2 regions of the Mesorhizobium sp. B2-9-1 genome follow, and region 1 is predicted to be linked to the other one. Evidence: riboswitches for the same ligand, from Rfam matches in the RefSeq annotation. Region 1 holds a riboswitch; the other holds the start of a gene.

Region 1 (7,167 bases):
CTGGGCGAGGTCGAGGATATCGCCGCGATAGCGCGCGATGACGGCCATCTGGCCGTGGGTCAGGCTGGGGATCTGGATGCCCGGAGGAGGTGGGGCCGAGGATCCGCTATGCGCTTGCGCGGATGTGGCGGCCACAAATGCGAGCAGCGCCGCAACCGAGCAATTCCAGGAAAAGTGTGCGGCGGTTTTCCGTCCGGAATTGCGAGAAAACAAAAGACCAAAGTGGCTCTGCGGTCGTATCGACCGTTGAGCAACCGAGCAATTCCAGGAAAAGTGTGCGGCGGTTTTCCGTCTGGAATTGCGAGAAAACAAAAGACCAAAGTGGCTCTGCGGTCGTACCGACCGTTGAGCCGCTTTGGCCGCCAGGGCGCGAAACAGTGGCGGCCAACGCATCGGATTTCAGGCGTAGCGGCGTGCCGGGCTGCGCTGGTCGCGCACCGCGACCACGCGTTCGGCAACCGCGCCGAAGCCGAGCCCGACGACGGTCCACAGCACCAGCTGGATGCCGAGCGAGGCGACGCGGAATTGCCACAGCACGGTCGCTGAGAAGTTCTCCGGCACCTCGTTGATGTCGGGCAGCGCCGCCTTCACCAAAGCGAAGACGACGAGGAAGGCGAGCCCGGCCACGATCGAGGCGTTCCAGGCGCCGAGCTGCTTCCACAGACGCTGCGCCAGACCCACCGCCGCCACCATCGCCGCGATCGAGACGACGATCATGATGAAGAACAGCTCGGTGCGGTAGCCAATCGTTTCCGCATTGCCGACCGCGGGCGGGTTGGCCGGATATTTGAGGCCGGGCACCACGATCACGGCCAGAAAGCCGAGCAACGCCAGCAGCGCCGAGGTGCCGCGCGGTCCCAGCGAGCCCAGCCGGCCATAGGCGTAGGCGAAGACCAGCGAGAACAGCCCGCCAAGCGCGGCGCCATAGATCAGCACGCCGGTTGCCAGGCCGATGCCGGCTTGCGTGGCGCGGCTGACCATCTCGGGCTCCGGCGCCCCGCCGGCGGCCTGGGCCTGCTGTTCCTCGAAGGCGATCGCCTTGTCGACCTGCGGCTCGCCATAGACGTGGGCGAAGGCGAACGCCAGAATCCCGGCGACCAGCCCGACAAGCATGCCGCGCAGCAAAAGTTTTCCAACCATGTCACTAATCCCTCCAAGCAATTCCAGGAAAAGTGCGTAGCGGTTTTCCGTCCGGAATTGCGTTAGATCAGAATCGAAAGCGGGTTCAGCGATGCTGTACCGCTTTAGTGGCAGGGGAAGCCGAGCAGGTGTCGGCCGTCATGCACGAATTCGTGCACATAGGTGCCGCGGATCAGCGAGGTCGCGCCTTCTTCCGCGCCGACGAAATAGATCGCCAGCATCAAAAGCAGCCCGCCGAGGATGGCCCAGGGCAGAAGCTCGCGGACCGGAATCGCAACCGGGCCGTAGCTGGGGGCGAAGGTGGTGTCGGACATATTGACCTCCCGTGGGATACTGCGTCCCGTTGATCGAACGATGCTGCGGAATAAGGCCTGACTTTCGGCTGGTGCCGATCACAGTGGCGCGACCGTGCCGGACTCGCACCGGCTTCCAATCCCGTATAGCACTAAGACACTTGTCAGCACTTCGTTCGCCTGTCAACGACATGTAATGGCGGCACGGCTACGTGAGGCCTGTTTTTCGCTGGGCCACGGAGTTTTTCATGCTTGCCCGCCTGACGATGATCGCAAGCGGAGCGACGCCCGGCATGCGCAAGGGCCGCTTTCCGAACGATGAGCCGCCGGAGCCGCGCGCCCTCGATCGCGCCGGCGCGCTGGCCGCTTCGCTGCGTCGCGCCGACCGTGTCTGGACAAGTCCGGCGCTGGCCGCGCGGCGGACGGCCGAGGCGCTCGGCCTTGACGCGGCGATCGAGCCGCTGCTTGCCGAGCAGGATTTCGCACGCTGGGCCGACAAAAGTTTCGAGGAGGTGCAGGTCGAGGATCCCGAAGGCATGGCGGCCTGGCTCGCCGACGCAGACGCGGCGCCTCATGGCGGTGAATCGCTCGCCGCCGTCGCCCGGCGGGGTGCTGCGCTGATGGAGCGGCTGGCCGGCGAGAGCGGTCACACCATCGCGGTGACGCATGCCGTGCCGATCCGCGCCACCATGGCGCATGTGCTCGGCGCGCCGCTTTCCTCGGTCTGGAAGATCGACATCGAGCCGCTGTCGCTCACCGAGTTCCGCGGCGACGGCCGCCGCTGGGTGCTGCGCGCGAGCGGCGTCACTGTCGCCGGCTGAACGCTCAGGCGTGAACGCTCCATCCGTGGACCCGGCCGGCATATCAAGCCGGCACACCACCGTTTCAGTGATCGCTAACGGAACGGAAACGCTTCGCTGCTATGGTGCGGCCCCATGGCGAGGAGAGCCTTGCCTGAGGAGCCCGCCGGATATGGCCAGTTTTCCCGAGACCGAGCGACGTCTTCATGCGCGCGAATTCGTGCTCAAGCAAGCCACGATCATCGCCGCCGGCGTCAGGATCGGTTGCTCGGTCAGAAATCAGCACGAGCAGGGCGCGGAATTGCGCGTTGGCGCAGATGTGGAGATCCCGGACCGCTTCCTGCTCGAGGTCCCGGCCGACGATACGGCCTATCGCGCTTTGGTGCGGTGGCGGCGCAACGACCGCGTCGGCGTGGCGCTCTACAGCAACGTGCCGAAGGACTGATGCTCAAAGGTATCGGCGCACGCTCGCCCTGTAGGCGCGGTAGGGTTCGCCGAACTTGCGTTCCAGATAGGCCTCCTCGCGCAGCACCACGCCGTAATGCAGGATGGGGAAGCTCGCGATGGTCGCGATGACGGCCCACCAGCTGTCAAAGAGCAGCCCGATCCCGAGAAGCAGCCCCATCAGGCCGACATAGAGCGGGTTGCGGGTGAAGCCGAACGGGCCGCCGGTGATGATCGCGGTGGTCGGCAGCGTCGGGTTCACATTGGTGCCGCCGCGCAACATGATCGAGCGTCCCCAGGCGATGATCGCAACCGCCAGTACTGCCAGCACTATGCCGAGCACGATGGTCAGCGGGCGGCCGCCGATCGCCAGCGGCCAGACATAGCGCAGCGCCAGCATCGCGATCAGCGCCACGAGAAAGAGCAGCGGCGGGAACACCGCCACGCCCGGATTGTCCGCTTTGTCATCCATAGCCATCTTCATCGACCAGGCGCCATTGCCGCCACTATGCACGGACGCTCGTCGTCCAGCAATTCGTGACTTGATCCTGCCTAGGCGATGTGCAACCCGGCATATCGGGAACACAACCGTAGCGCGCGCGTTCACTATCGCCGATCAACAGGATTTCGCGGATGAGCAAGACAGCTGTTTGGGTGGCGCTGATCGCCATCGTTCTCGTGGGCCTCTATTTATTGCAGGCCAATGGCATGATCCGGTTTTGATCAGGCGCGGCGCGTCACCATTCGCGGGCTCAACAGCAGCGGCTCGCTCCGCAGCCACTTGCCGCCTTCTGTTCTTCCAGCCAGCGGTCGCGCGGCTTGCAGCTTGCCGGCCGTGGCGACAGCTCGACCTCGACGGTCCCGCCAACAAGGCTCGGCTGGGCTGCCCGGTGCAGTTCGATGGGGCGCAGGCCGTCGCTGACCTCGAAGGTCAGCTTCGCCGCCTGATCGAGCGCCACATGATCCGCCACCTTGCGGATGATCGCGGCGAATTTGCCGGCCGGCATATGGACCGGCCCGCCCTCGTCCACGTCCCACAGCTGGACGAAGATTTCAGACCATGATTCCGGGTTCGCTTCGCAATCCAGCGCCGCGAACTGCCCCGCTTTCACCTCGGTGACATGATAGCCCGGCTTTACCGGCCGCCCGCCACAGCGGAACACCAGCGGCGTGTCCGTATGATCGGCCAGCGCAACCAGCAGATCGCCGATCGTCAGGTCGGAGGGGTCGATTGGGGCCACATTTTTCCGGTTGTCGGAAGAGAGCATGTCGGCTATTCCTCATTTCAATATTTCAAGGATTGTTGAAACGTGGATGAACGTCAAGCCCTGACCGCCTTTGGCGCGCTGTCGCAGGAAACACGGCTGCGCCTGCTGCGGCTGCTGGTCGTTGCCGGCCCGGGAGGCATTGCCGCCGGCTCGCTCGCCGAGCAGGTCGAGGTCTCGCCGTCCAATGTCAGCTTTCACCTCAAGGAACTGGAGCGGTCTGGCCTCGTGACCGCGCGGCGCGATGCCCGCTCGATCGTCTACAGCGCCGAGTTCGACGCGCTATCCGGATTGATCCGCTTCCTGATGGAGGACTGCTGCTCCGGCCGGCCGGAAATCTGCGCGCCGGCGGCTGCCGCATCTTGCTGCCGGCCGGGCGAGGAGGCCCGGCAATGACCGCCACGCCCGTCGCAAAATCCAAGGCTAGCTAATGAACACCTTCGATCTGCCGCGCCGGTTCGCGGCTGAAGCCCTCGGCACCGGTCTGCTGGTGGCGACCGTCGTTGGCTCCGGCATCATGGCCGAGACGCTGACGCATGACACCGCGCTGGCGCTGCTTGGCAACACGCTAGCAACCGGCGCGATGCTGGTGGTGTTGATCACCATCCTCGGGCCGATCTCCGGCGCGCATTTCAATCCCGCCGTTTCGCTGGTGTTCTGCCTCAACCGGTCGCTGCCTGCTCGCGATCTCCCTGCCTATCTGTTCGCGCAGGTCGTCGGTGGAATCGCTGGCACGATCGCCGCGCATCTCATGTTCGCCCTGCCGGTGCTGGAGGTCGCGACGAAACTGCGTGCCGGGCCGGCGCAATGGTTCTCGGAAATGGTCGCGACATTCGGCCTTATCGCCGTCATTCTCGCTGGCCTCCGCTTCGAGCGGCGGGCCGTGCCGTGGCTGGTCGGGCTCTATATCACAGCGGCCTATTGGTTCACGGCATCCACTTCCTTCGCCAATCCCGCCGTCGCCGTGGCGCGCTCACTCACCAACACTTTCTCCGGCATCAGGCCGCTCGATCTGCCGGGCTTCGTCGTGGCCGAGCTGCTCGGCGCCCTGATCGCGCTCGCGTTGATGGCCTGGCTGCTCAAGCCCGAAACCGTTCAGCAATACCAGCCACTGAAAGCAGAGCCATGACGGTCACGATCTATCACAACCCCGACTGCGGCACCTCCCGCAACACGCTCGCCATGATCCGCGCCAGCGGCGAAGACCCTGTCGTGATCGAATACCTCAAGACGCCGCCGGGCCGCGAACGGCTGCTCGAACTGATCGCCGCGATGGGGATTTCTGCGCGCGATTTGTTGCGGGAGAAGGGCACGCCTTACGCCGAACTCGGCCTCGCCGATCCGAAATGGAGCGACGATGAGCTGATCGATTTCATGCTCGCCCATCCGATCCTCATCAACCGGCCCATCGTCGAGACGCCGAAAGGGACAAAACTGTGCCGGCCGTCGGAAGCGGTGCTGCCGCTGCTCGACAATCCGGTGCGGGAGTTCGTCAAGGAGGATGGCGAGAAGGTCGCCTATCCGCCAGAGCAAGCCTGATTGGAAGCCGCCACGCCTGCCGGACACAGTCGCCGCGTCCTCATTGCGGGTCTCGGCATCACGCAGATTCTCGCCTGGGGATCGTCCTACTACCTGCCCGCGGTGCTTGCCGTGCCGATTGCCAAGGATACCGGCTGGTCGCTCGCCTGGGTCATTGCCGGGCTATCCTGCGGGCTCCTGCTTGCCGGGCTGGTGTCCCCCATCACCGGGCGGCTGATCCAGCGCCACGGTGGGCGACCGGTGCTTGCCGCCAGCTCGCTGCTGCTGGCGGCCGCGCATTCGCTGTTGGCGACGGCGACCGACTATCCTCTTTATCTGGCTGCATGGCTGCTCATGGGCTTGGGCATGTCGAGCGGCCTCTACGATGCCGGCTTCGCCACACTCGGCCGCCTCTATGGACAGAGCGCGCGCGGCGCCATCACCAACCTGACGCTTTTCGGCGGCTTTGCCAGCACCATTTGCTGGCCGATCAGCGCCTTCCTTGTCGAGCATGGCGGCTGGCGCACCGCCTGCCTTGCCTATGCCGCGATCCATTTGGCAATCTGCTTGCCGCTCCATCTGTGGATAATACCGTCGCCTCCGGCCGCCGCGCCTGCGCCGGTCAAAGATAGGTCGAAAGAGGCATCGACCACCGGCAGAGCGCGGGCGCGCTTCATTTTGCTGGCCTCCATTCAGACCTTGGCCGCACTGGTCGCGTCCATGCTCTCCGTCCATCTGCTGACGCTGCTGCAGTTGCGCGGCGCGAGCCTGGCAGCCGCCGTCGGACTTGGCGCGCTAGTCGGTCCTTCACAAGTCGGCGCTAGGGTGGCGGAGCTGCTGATCGGCCGCAACCGGCACCATCCGATCTGGACGATGCTGACATCCGTAACGCTGCTCGCCGCCGGAATCTGGCTGCTCCTGACGAGCCAGACTTTCGTTGCTCTCGCCTTGATCCTTTATGGCGCGGGTAACGGCATCCATACGATCGCGCGCGGCGCGCTGCCGCTGGTGCTGTTCGACCCGCAGCAATACGCGGTGCTGATGGGCAAGCTCGCGACGCCCAGCCTCATCGTCCAGGCGGCGGCTCCGTCCGTTGGGGCGCTGCTTTTTGGCACGGGCGGCGCCAATCTTGTCCTGGTCACGCTGGCGCTCGCGGCAACGGTCAACGCGGGGCTGTGTATTTGCCTGCTTGCGAGCATGCGCCGCTGATCCTTGGAGCGGTTCATCGCCCCACGAAATCGCCGACCTGTCCCGGGCTCTCTCGCGGCTCCGGAAGGAACCCGCCACACATTTGTGCCGCGAGGGCAATCCGCATTGACGCTCGTCAGGCCACAAACGAATTTACCGCGCCGCGCAAAAAAACCGACCCGGCAATTGCCGGGCCGAAGTCTTCTGATTGATTGCCAGTCGCGAGGCGTTCCTGTCAGTCGCGATGCTCCGGCATCGCCTTGAGCTGATCCTTCGTCCAGCTGGTGACGGCATGCACGTCGCCGTCCTCGTCGCGCATGAAATCGAGCTGGCTGGCGGTGACAGCCACCGGCTTGGCGCCGATGCCGAGAAAGCCGCCGACATCGATGACGACCTGGCTGCCGTGCAGGTGGTCGACCGAGCCGATCTTCTCGTCATCCGGGCCGTAGATGGTGGCGCCTTCGAGGATGTCGGGCGTCAGCTCGGCGTTGGTCAATCTTACGTGGCTGGTGTGGTCCA
Region 2 (7,167 bases), 330 kb from region 1:
TCATCCTTTGACCGGCACCCAGATCTCCAGCCCGCCATTGCCGGTGCGGGCATCGAACTCGGGCCCGTAGCGCTCGAACTCGGGCGCGTCGGCGATCTCGTGTCCGGAGACCGGCAGCCACTTGTTCCAGATCGTGTTGACGGTCCGGCGGATGGTCGAGATGTGCTCGCGATGCGAGAACACCGCATATTTCTGCGCCGGCACCCGCACGCGTTGGAAATCCTTCGGCAGGTCGGAGAAGTCCAAAACCTCGACGCCGACGACATAGTCGAAATTGCCGGCATCGTCGCCATTCGTGCACACGCCGTAGAAGACGCCGGGCACCTCGCCCGGAATGTTGCCGATATAGGGGGCGAAGCGCTGCCACTGCATCGGAATGCCGGCGCTGGTCTCGCAGCTGTAGCGCTCGCCGAGCCCGGCGACGAGGAAGGGGCGGCTGGTCTCGAAGCGCGGCGGCTCGAGTGCGGTGAGAAGCGAACTGTCCATCAGTATGGGCTCCACAAGATCGAGGTTTTCGGTCGAGCCTTGCGCGCGCACCAACTCCGGCGTGGTGCCGAACTCATCGCGAAAGGCCCGCGTGAACGCCTCATGCGAGCCGTAGCCGGCATCGAGCGCGACCGAGAGAATGTCGCGCGCGCCGCCGGCCAGCTTGCGCGCCGCTTCGCTCAAGCGGCGTGCCCGCATGTACCCCATGACCGACCGTCCTGTGGCCGCGCCGAAGGCGCGCGTCACATGGAAGCGCGACACGCCGCTGCTTGCCGCTATCTCGTCAAGGCTGATGGCGTCGGGCAGGTGGCTTTCGACAAACCACAGCGCTTTCTCAGTCGGGTTCATGGCTCCTCGCATTTGGCTCGGCGACACTAGCCCCCGCGCCGCCGGCCAGTTTGATCGAAATTGCGCTTTGAGCGAAGTCGAACGAGTTGACAAGCCACGGCAATGTATTCTAGCTGGTAATGTTATTACATATCAAAGGGAAATAAACGACTTGCGGCAACGACCCAGCGATCCTGCCATGTCTTTCGCACGAGGGGCGGACGAAGGCCCGTTGCGACTCGCACGGGGACAACCTACGATAGCTGCGTCATGGTCCCCGAGCCGCAAGGCGAGGGGTGAAAAGGGAACACGGTGAGGCTCATCCGAGTCGAGGCCGTGGCTGCCCCCGCAACTGTGAGCGGCGAGCTCCATCCGAAACGCCACTGGCCGGCAAGGCTGGGAAGGCGGATGGCGTAACGACCCGCGAGCCAGGAGACCTGCCATCGACACGAGTTGACCGGACGGGGTGTGCCGGGAGGAGACGCGGACACCGGTCTTGTCGGCCGGTTCGTCCGGCATCCTTCCGCCGCCATTTTTGGAAAGTGACGGAAATGCCGGACGTCTTTAGCCATCGCATCATCGTCTGTTCGCTGTGCCGCGATACCGTGACCGGGCGTAGGTCCGGCGGGGATTTGTGCGCCGACCTTCGCTCAAGGCTTGCCGAGACTTTGGCGTCGTCATTTGCTGTCGAAACCGTCGACTGCATGGCCGGCTGCTCGCGCCCGCTGACCGTGGCCTTCAACGCGCAAGGCAAGGCCAGCTATCTCTTCGGTTCCATCGACAGCGGCACCGACGCCGGCGCGCTGGTCGAATTTGCCAGGCTCTATGCCTCGCTGCCCGACGGCTGGTGCAATTCCGGCCAGCGCCCGGCAAGGCTCGCCGGCAAGATACTGGCGCGCATCCCCACCGCGGGCAAGGCCAGGGAGCTGGTCCGGTGAGCGCGCTCCTGCTCGAAGCCCGCGATTTGCGCGCCACGGCAAATGGCCGGACGTTGGTCGAGGATGTCAGCCTGTCGCTGGCGGCGGGCGAGCGGCTGGCCATCATCGGCCCCAATGGCGCCGGCAAGACAACTCTGCTGCGCATGTTATGCGGGGCGTTGTCGCCGAGCCGCGGCGAGGTTCGCCTTGCCGGACGCCGGCTGGATAGGATCACCGCCGCCGAACGGGCGCTCAGCATCGCCGTCGTCGGTCAGACGGACCAGCCGGATCCGCGCCTTGCGCTCATCGACTATGTCGAGCTTGGCCGTGTCCCGCACGCCGGTCTGAGGCGCCGGCACGACGATCGCGACATCGTCGTCGAGGCGCTGCGCCGGACTGGGCTGTTGCCGTTGCTCGCGCGCACCGTCGGCTCGCTCTCCGGCGGCGAGCGCCAGCGCGCGCAGCTCGCCCGCGCCATCGCGCAGGAGCCGAAAATCCTGTTTCTCGACGAGCCGACCAACCATCTTGACCCGCGCGCTCGCGGCGAGCTGCTCGAGCTGGTGGCCGAGTTCAACATGGCCGTGGTCGCCGTGCTGCACGATCTTGCGCTGGTGGCGCCCTTCGCCACCAGCGTCGCGGTGATGAGCAACGCCCGGCTGCACGCCCTGGCTCCGCCGCGCGAGGCGCTGGCGCAGCCGCTTGTCCGCGAGGTGTTCGGCATCGACGTGCTGCGCCTGCGGCACCCGACCGAGGATCGCGAGCTCACCGTCTTCGAGCTTCCCATGCGCGCTTCCTCGCCGTCCTGAACCTGCACACCCCAACAAGGAGCATCATCTCGTGAAACGCCTCGCCTTGTCGCTGGCCCTGTCGCTCGTCGCCTCGGCCGCCTTCGCTTTCCCGGTCACCGTCGACAGCTGCGGCAAACCGCTCACCTTCGATGCGCCGCCGAAACGCGCCGTCATCCAGGATCTCAACATGGCCGAGATGGCTTTCGCGCTGAAGCTGCAGCCGTCGATCGTCGGGCTCACCGGCATCACCGGCTGGTACAAGGTCGGCCCTGAGTTCAAGTCCGAGCAGGGCGCCATCCCGGAGCTGGCGCCAAAATATCCGATGCTCGAAAACCTCGTCGCCGTGCAGCCTGATTTCTTCTTCGCCGGCTGGTATTACGGCATGAAGCCGGGCGGCGAGGTGACGCCCGACACGCTTGCCCCGCATGGCATCAAGACGCTGGTGCTGACCGAGAGCTGCGTCCATCTCGACAAGAACCGGCCCGCCGCCTCGATGGATCTGCTTTATGGCGACGTCGAGAAGTTGGGCAAGATCTTCGGCAAGCAAGCGGAGGCCGAAAAGCTGGTCGACGGCTGGAAGGCCGAGCTCGCCGGCATCATGGCGAAGGTGGGTGGCCGCAAGGGCACGCGCGTCTTCCTCTACGATTCCGGCGAGGACAAGCCCTTCACCGCCGGCAAGTTCGCCATCCCCAACGCCATGATCGCCGCCGCCGGCGGCGAAAACATCATGGCCGACATGGAGACGAGCTGGGGCAACACCGACTGGGAGACGGTCGCCTCGCGCAATCCCCAGTTCCTCATCCTGCTCGATTACCAGGATGGCGGCGGCTACAGGAAACTGCTCGATTTCCTTAAAGACCATCCTGCGATGAAAGAGACGGACGCGGTCAGGAACGAGCGCTTCGTAGCGCTGCGCTACGCCGAGCTGACGCCCGGACCCGCCAACATCGAGGCGATCGGCAAGATCGCCAGGGCCATGCATCCGGAAGCGTTTTAGGTCTGAGGCACGAATGAGCCGGGAGTGTTGCCGTTGATGGATAGCCTGCCTTGGAGAATGGCGAAAACGCCCCTCATTTCGTCATCCACGGGCGGAGCAAGGAGCGAAGCGACGCGGCGCAGAGCCGAGGATCCATTCCGTGGCTTTCGGGCGTTGCAACCGTGCGGAATTCTACGCCGTCGCTCTCCGCGCGCCAGGTCACGGAATGGACTCCAGGGTCTCCGCGACGGCGCTTCGCGCCTGCTTCGCCCTGGAATGACGAAGTCGCGGAGACCCCCGCTAATCCCGAACGCCGGTATCGCCGCGGCAGGTCCCATGCCGTGAATTTGCGCCATACCCCATTCATCCTGGCGATGGCGCTGGGCGCTATCCTGCTGGTAGCGCTCGCGCTGCTTTCGATCGCCTATGGCTCGACGCTGATACCTTTGCGCGAGGTCGTCGGCGCGCTGGCGCATGCGGCTGGGCTCGACAGCCGCGGCCCATCGGGCCCGGTCGGCAGCATCGTCGTCGACCTGAGGCTGCCGCGCACGCTGCTGGCGATGACCGTCGGCGCCGGCCTCGGCGTCGTCGGCGCGCTGCTGCAGACCGTCACCCGCAATGACCTCGCCGACCCGTTCCTGTTCGGCCTCTCCTCGGGCGCGGCAGCCGGCGCCGTTTCGGTCATCACCGTCTTCGGCGACAGTTTCGGCATCTGGACGCTCCCGCTCGCCGCCTTCACAGGCGGCATGCTGGCGGCGGCGATCGTGCTTCTGTTGGTGTCGCGGGTGAGGGGTCAGGGGCCGGAGCGGCTGATCCTTGCCGGCCTCGCCGTCTCGTTCATGTTCACCGCGCTGACCAACTACCTCGTCTTCGCCGGCGACCAGCGCGCCGCGCATTCGGTGTTGTTCTGGACCATGGGCGGACTTGGTCTCGCTCGATGGGACAATATCGGCCTGGCGGCGCTGGGCGCCGGCATCATCCTCGCCTACGGCCTGTGGAACCACCGCCGCTTCGATGCCTTTCTCGCCGGTGAAAGCGCCGCCGAGAGCGTTGGCGTGCCGGTGGCGAGGATGCGCCGCACGACATTCCTCGTCGCCGCGCTGGCGACCGCCAGTCTCGTTGCCGTAGCCGGCGTCATCGGCTTCGTCGGCCTGATGATCCCGCATCTCGGCCGGCCGCTGGCCGGCTCGCTGCACCGGCCCATGATAGCGATCTGCGCGCTGTTCGGCTCGATCCTGCTTTTGGCCAGCGATCTGCTCGCCCGCACGCTTTTGCCGCCGCAGGAACTGCCGATCGGCATCATCACGAGCTCGCTCGGCGCCTTCTTCGTCGTCACCATGCTGATGCGCAATCGGCCATGATCTCCCGGCCTTGGGATCGGCCTGCCGGCACCGACCCCTGCACGTTCATCGATCGCTAACCGTAAGGGAGCTTGCCTTGCTGCAACGTCGATTTGCCGGCTTCTGGAGCAAAGCTGCCTCTTGAATAGTGAGCACGCTTATTATATGTACCGCTCATGGTTTCCGACGGTATCGACAGATTGGGATTTTTGATCCACGACGTGCAGCGCTTGATGCGCAAGCGTTTCGAGGCGCGCGCCAGCGGGTTGGGTCTTTCCTCGGCGCAATGGCGGCTGCTCGTGCGCGTTGCCAAGGAGGCCGGCGTGGCGCAGGCGCGGCTTGCCGAGCTCCTCGAAATCGAACCGATCAGCGTTTCGCGCCTGGTCGACCGCATGGAGGAGGGCGGCTGGATCGAGCGCCGCCAGGACGCGACCGACCGGCGCGTGCGCATGATCTTCCCGACCGAGAAGGCGAACGCGGCCTATGCCGACGTCAAGAGCCTTGCCGGCGAGGTCTATGAGGAATCGCTGACCGGCGTGTCGGCGGAAGAACGCCGCGTCCTGATCCGAGTGCTGGACGCCATCGTGCAGAATTTGACGGACGCCGAGACGTCCCTGGAAAAGATGAAGAATACGGAAGGGGCAGCAGCATGAACGCGGCAGCCAAGATAGAAGACGACAACATCACCAAGCTTGCGCCGGCGCAGCCGGTCGCTGAAGCGCCGGCCCAGCCGGCGGCCGCTCCGGTTGCGGCGGCTCCCGAGCCGCGGCTCGCTCCGGCGCCGAAGAAGAAGCGCCGCCCCGGGCGCTTCCTGTTGATGGTCGCCCTGCCGCTGGCCCTGCTTGCCGGCGGCGCGTATGTCTGGATCACGGGCGGCCGCTATCAGGAAACCGAGAACGCCAACCTGCAGCAGGCCAGGATTTCGGTCGCCTCCGACACGGCCGGCCGTATCGTCCAGGTCGGCATAGCCGACAACCAGTTGGTCAAGCAGGGCGACCTTCTCTTCGTCATCGACCCCGAGCCTTACAGAATAGCGCTCGCCCAGGCCGATGCGGCGGTCGCCGCTGCGCGCCTCAATGTCGAGCAACTGCGCGCCGCTTACAGCCAAGCGATGGCGCAGGAAAAGTCCGCCTCCAGCGAGGTCGACTATGCGCAGTCGCAATATGGCCGCGCCGCCGATCTCGCGCAGAAGGGCATCAATGCCAAGTCGTCGCTCGACGAGGCGCGCAACGACCTCGACAAGGCCAAGCAACAGCTCGCCGTCGCTCAGCAGGGCATCGTCAGCGCCAAGGCAGCGCTCGGCGGCAATCCGGACATCGAGACCGACAAGCATCCGACCGTGATGGCGGCGCTCGCCGCGCGCGCCAAGGCCGCCTACGATCTGGCGCAGACGACAGTCAAGGCGCCGGCGGACGGCATCGTCTACCAGGCCGCGTCGTTCAAGGTCGGCCAGTATGTCGGCGTCGGCACGCCGCTATTCGCCCTGGTCGAGACGGGCGACACCTGGATCGACGCCAATTTCAAGGAGACCCAGCTCACCAACATGAAGCCGGGCCAGAAGGCCGAGATCGTCGTCGACACCTATCCGGGCCGAACCTTCGAGGCGACCGTGAAAGCGATCGGCGCCGGCACGGGCGCGGAGTTTTCGCTGCTGCCCGCGCAAAACGCCACCGGCAACTGGGTCAAGGTCACGCAGCGCATTCCCGTGCGCCTGGAATTGACCGACCCCGACGCCAAGATGGCGTTGCGCACCGGCATGAGCGCCACCGTCACCGTCGACACCGGCGTGGCGCGCGGCCTGCCGTCGATCTTCGGTCACGCCACGGCAGGGGAGCAGGCGCGGTAAGACAGCGAGCCCGTCGCGATCCGGCCGGCATTGAGGGGATTGGTCTGGTGGAGACGTGGCAAGGATCAGCAAGGCAAGCCGCATGGCGGCTCGTTCGAATGCTGAGGCCCGGCCACGGACCCGTTGGTCCTCAGGTTTCCGGGCGGCAGGCATCCGCTCCAACAGAGACTTTCGGTCGATGTAACCCCCACATCGATAGTCGCGTCCCACCGCGATGAAGGTCTCTCAACGAAGGCTTTGCCGCCCGGAAACCTAGAGCCGGATGATTTCGGGTCTGTTCGACCTGAAATCCGAATCCGCCTCTAAGTCAAAGAGCATGATACTTTTCGGCATCATACTCTAACGTACATGTTTTTGTTACCTGCTGGAAGTTCAGCATCATGAGCACGCCCGAACCTTTCAAGGAAGTGCCGCACCGCGGACTGATCACAGTCGCGCTGATGCTGGCGACGATCATGCAGGCGCTCGACACCACGATCGCCAACGT

What was found. Region 1 has a riboswitch for cobalamin ahead of FJW05_RS11955 (CbtB domain-containing protein). Riboswitches for the same ligand answer to the same signal wherever they lie in the genome.
Region 2: linked by a shared signal. The riboswitch ahead of FJW05_RS10095 (DUF1636 family protein) and the one ahead of FJW05_RS11955 (CbtB domain-containing protein) in region 1 are both predicted to bind cobalamin.

What each region holds. Positions count from the first base shown of each region.
Region 1 covers NZ_VFTP01000004.1:362,177-369,343, reverse strand. The annotation lists gene FJW05_RS11965 (hypothetical protein) at 1-48, opposite strand, end outside; gene FJW05_RS11960 (CbtA family protein) at 400-1,140, opposite strand; gene FJW05_RS11955 (CbtB domain-containing protein) at 1,245-1,454, opposite strand; adenosylcobalamin (AdoCbl) riboswitch at 1,455-1,598, opposite strand; gene FJW05_RS11950 (histidine phosphatase family protein) at 1,682-2,254, shown strand; gene FJW05_RS11945 (PilZ domain-containing protein) at 2,406-2,678, shown strand; gene FJW05_RS11940 (isoprenylcysteine carboxylmethyltransferase family protein) at 2,682-3,149, opposite strand; gene FJW05_RS11935 (DUF6428 family protein) at 3,430-3,945, opposite strand; gene FJW05_RS11930 (metalloregulator ArsR/SmtB family transcription factor) at 3,988-4,338, shown strand; gene FJW05_RS11925 (MIP/aquaporin family protein) at 4,373-5,071, shown strand; gene arsC (arsenate reductase (glutaredoxin)) at 5,068-5,481, shown strand; gene FJW05_RS11915 (MFS transporter) at 5,482-6,669, shown strand; gene FJW05_RS11910 (hypothetical protein) at 6,884-7,167, opposite strand, start outside.
Region 2 covers NZ_VFTP01000004.1:30,642-37,808, reverse strand. The annotation lists gene FJW05_RS10100 (AraC family transcriptional regulator) at 1-834, opposite strand; cobalamin riboswitch at 1,068-1,273, shown strand; gene FJW05_RS10095 (DUF1636 family protein) at 1,365-1,751, shown strand; gene FJW05_RS10090 (ABC transporter ATP-binding protein) at 1,748-2,536, shown strand; gene FJW05_RS10085 (ABC transporter substrate-binding protein) at 2,568-3,515, shown strand; gene FJW05_RS10080 (iron ABC transporter permease) at 3,869-4,855, shown strand; gene FJW05_RS10075 (MarR family transcriptional regulator) at 5,011-5,487, shown strand; gene FJW05_RS10070 (HlyD family secretion protein) at 5,484-6,680, shown strand; gene FJW05_RS10065 (DHA2 family efflux MFS transporter permease subunit) at 7,061-7,167, shown strand, end outside.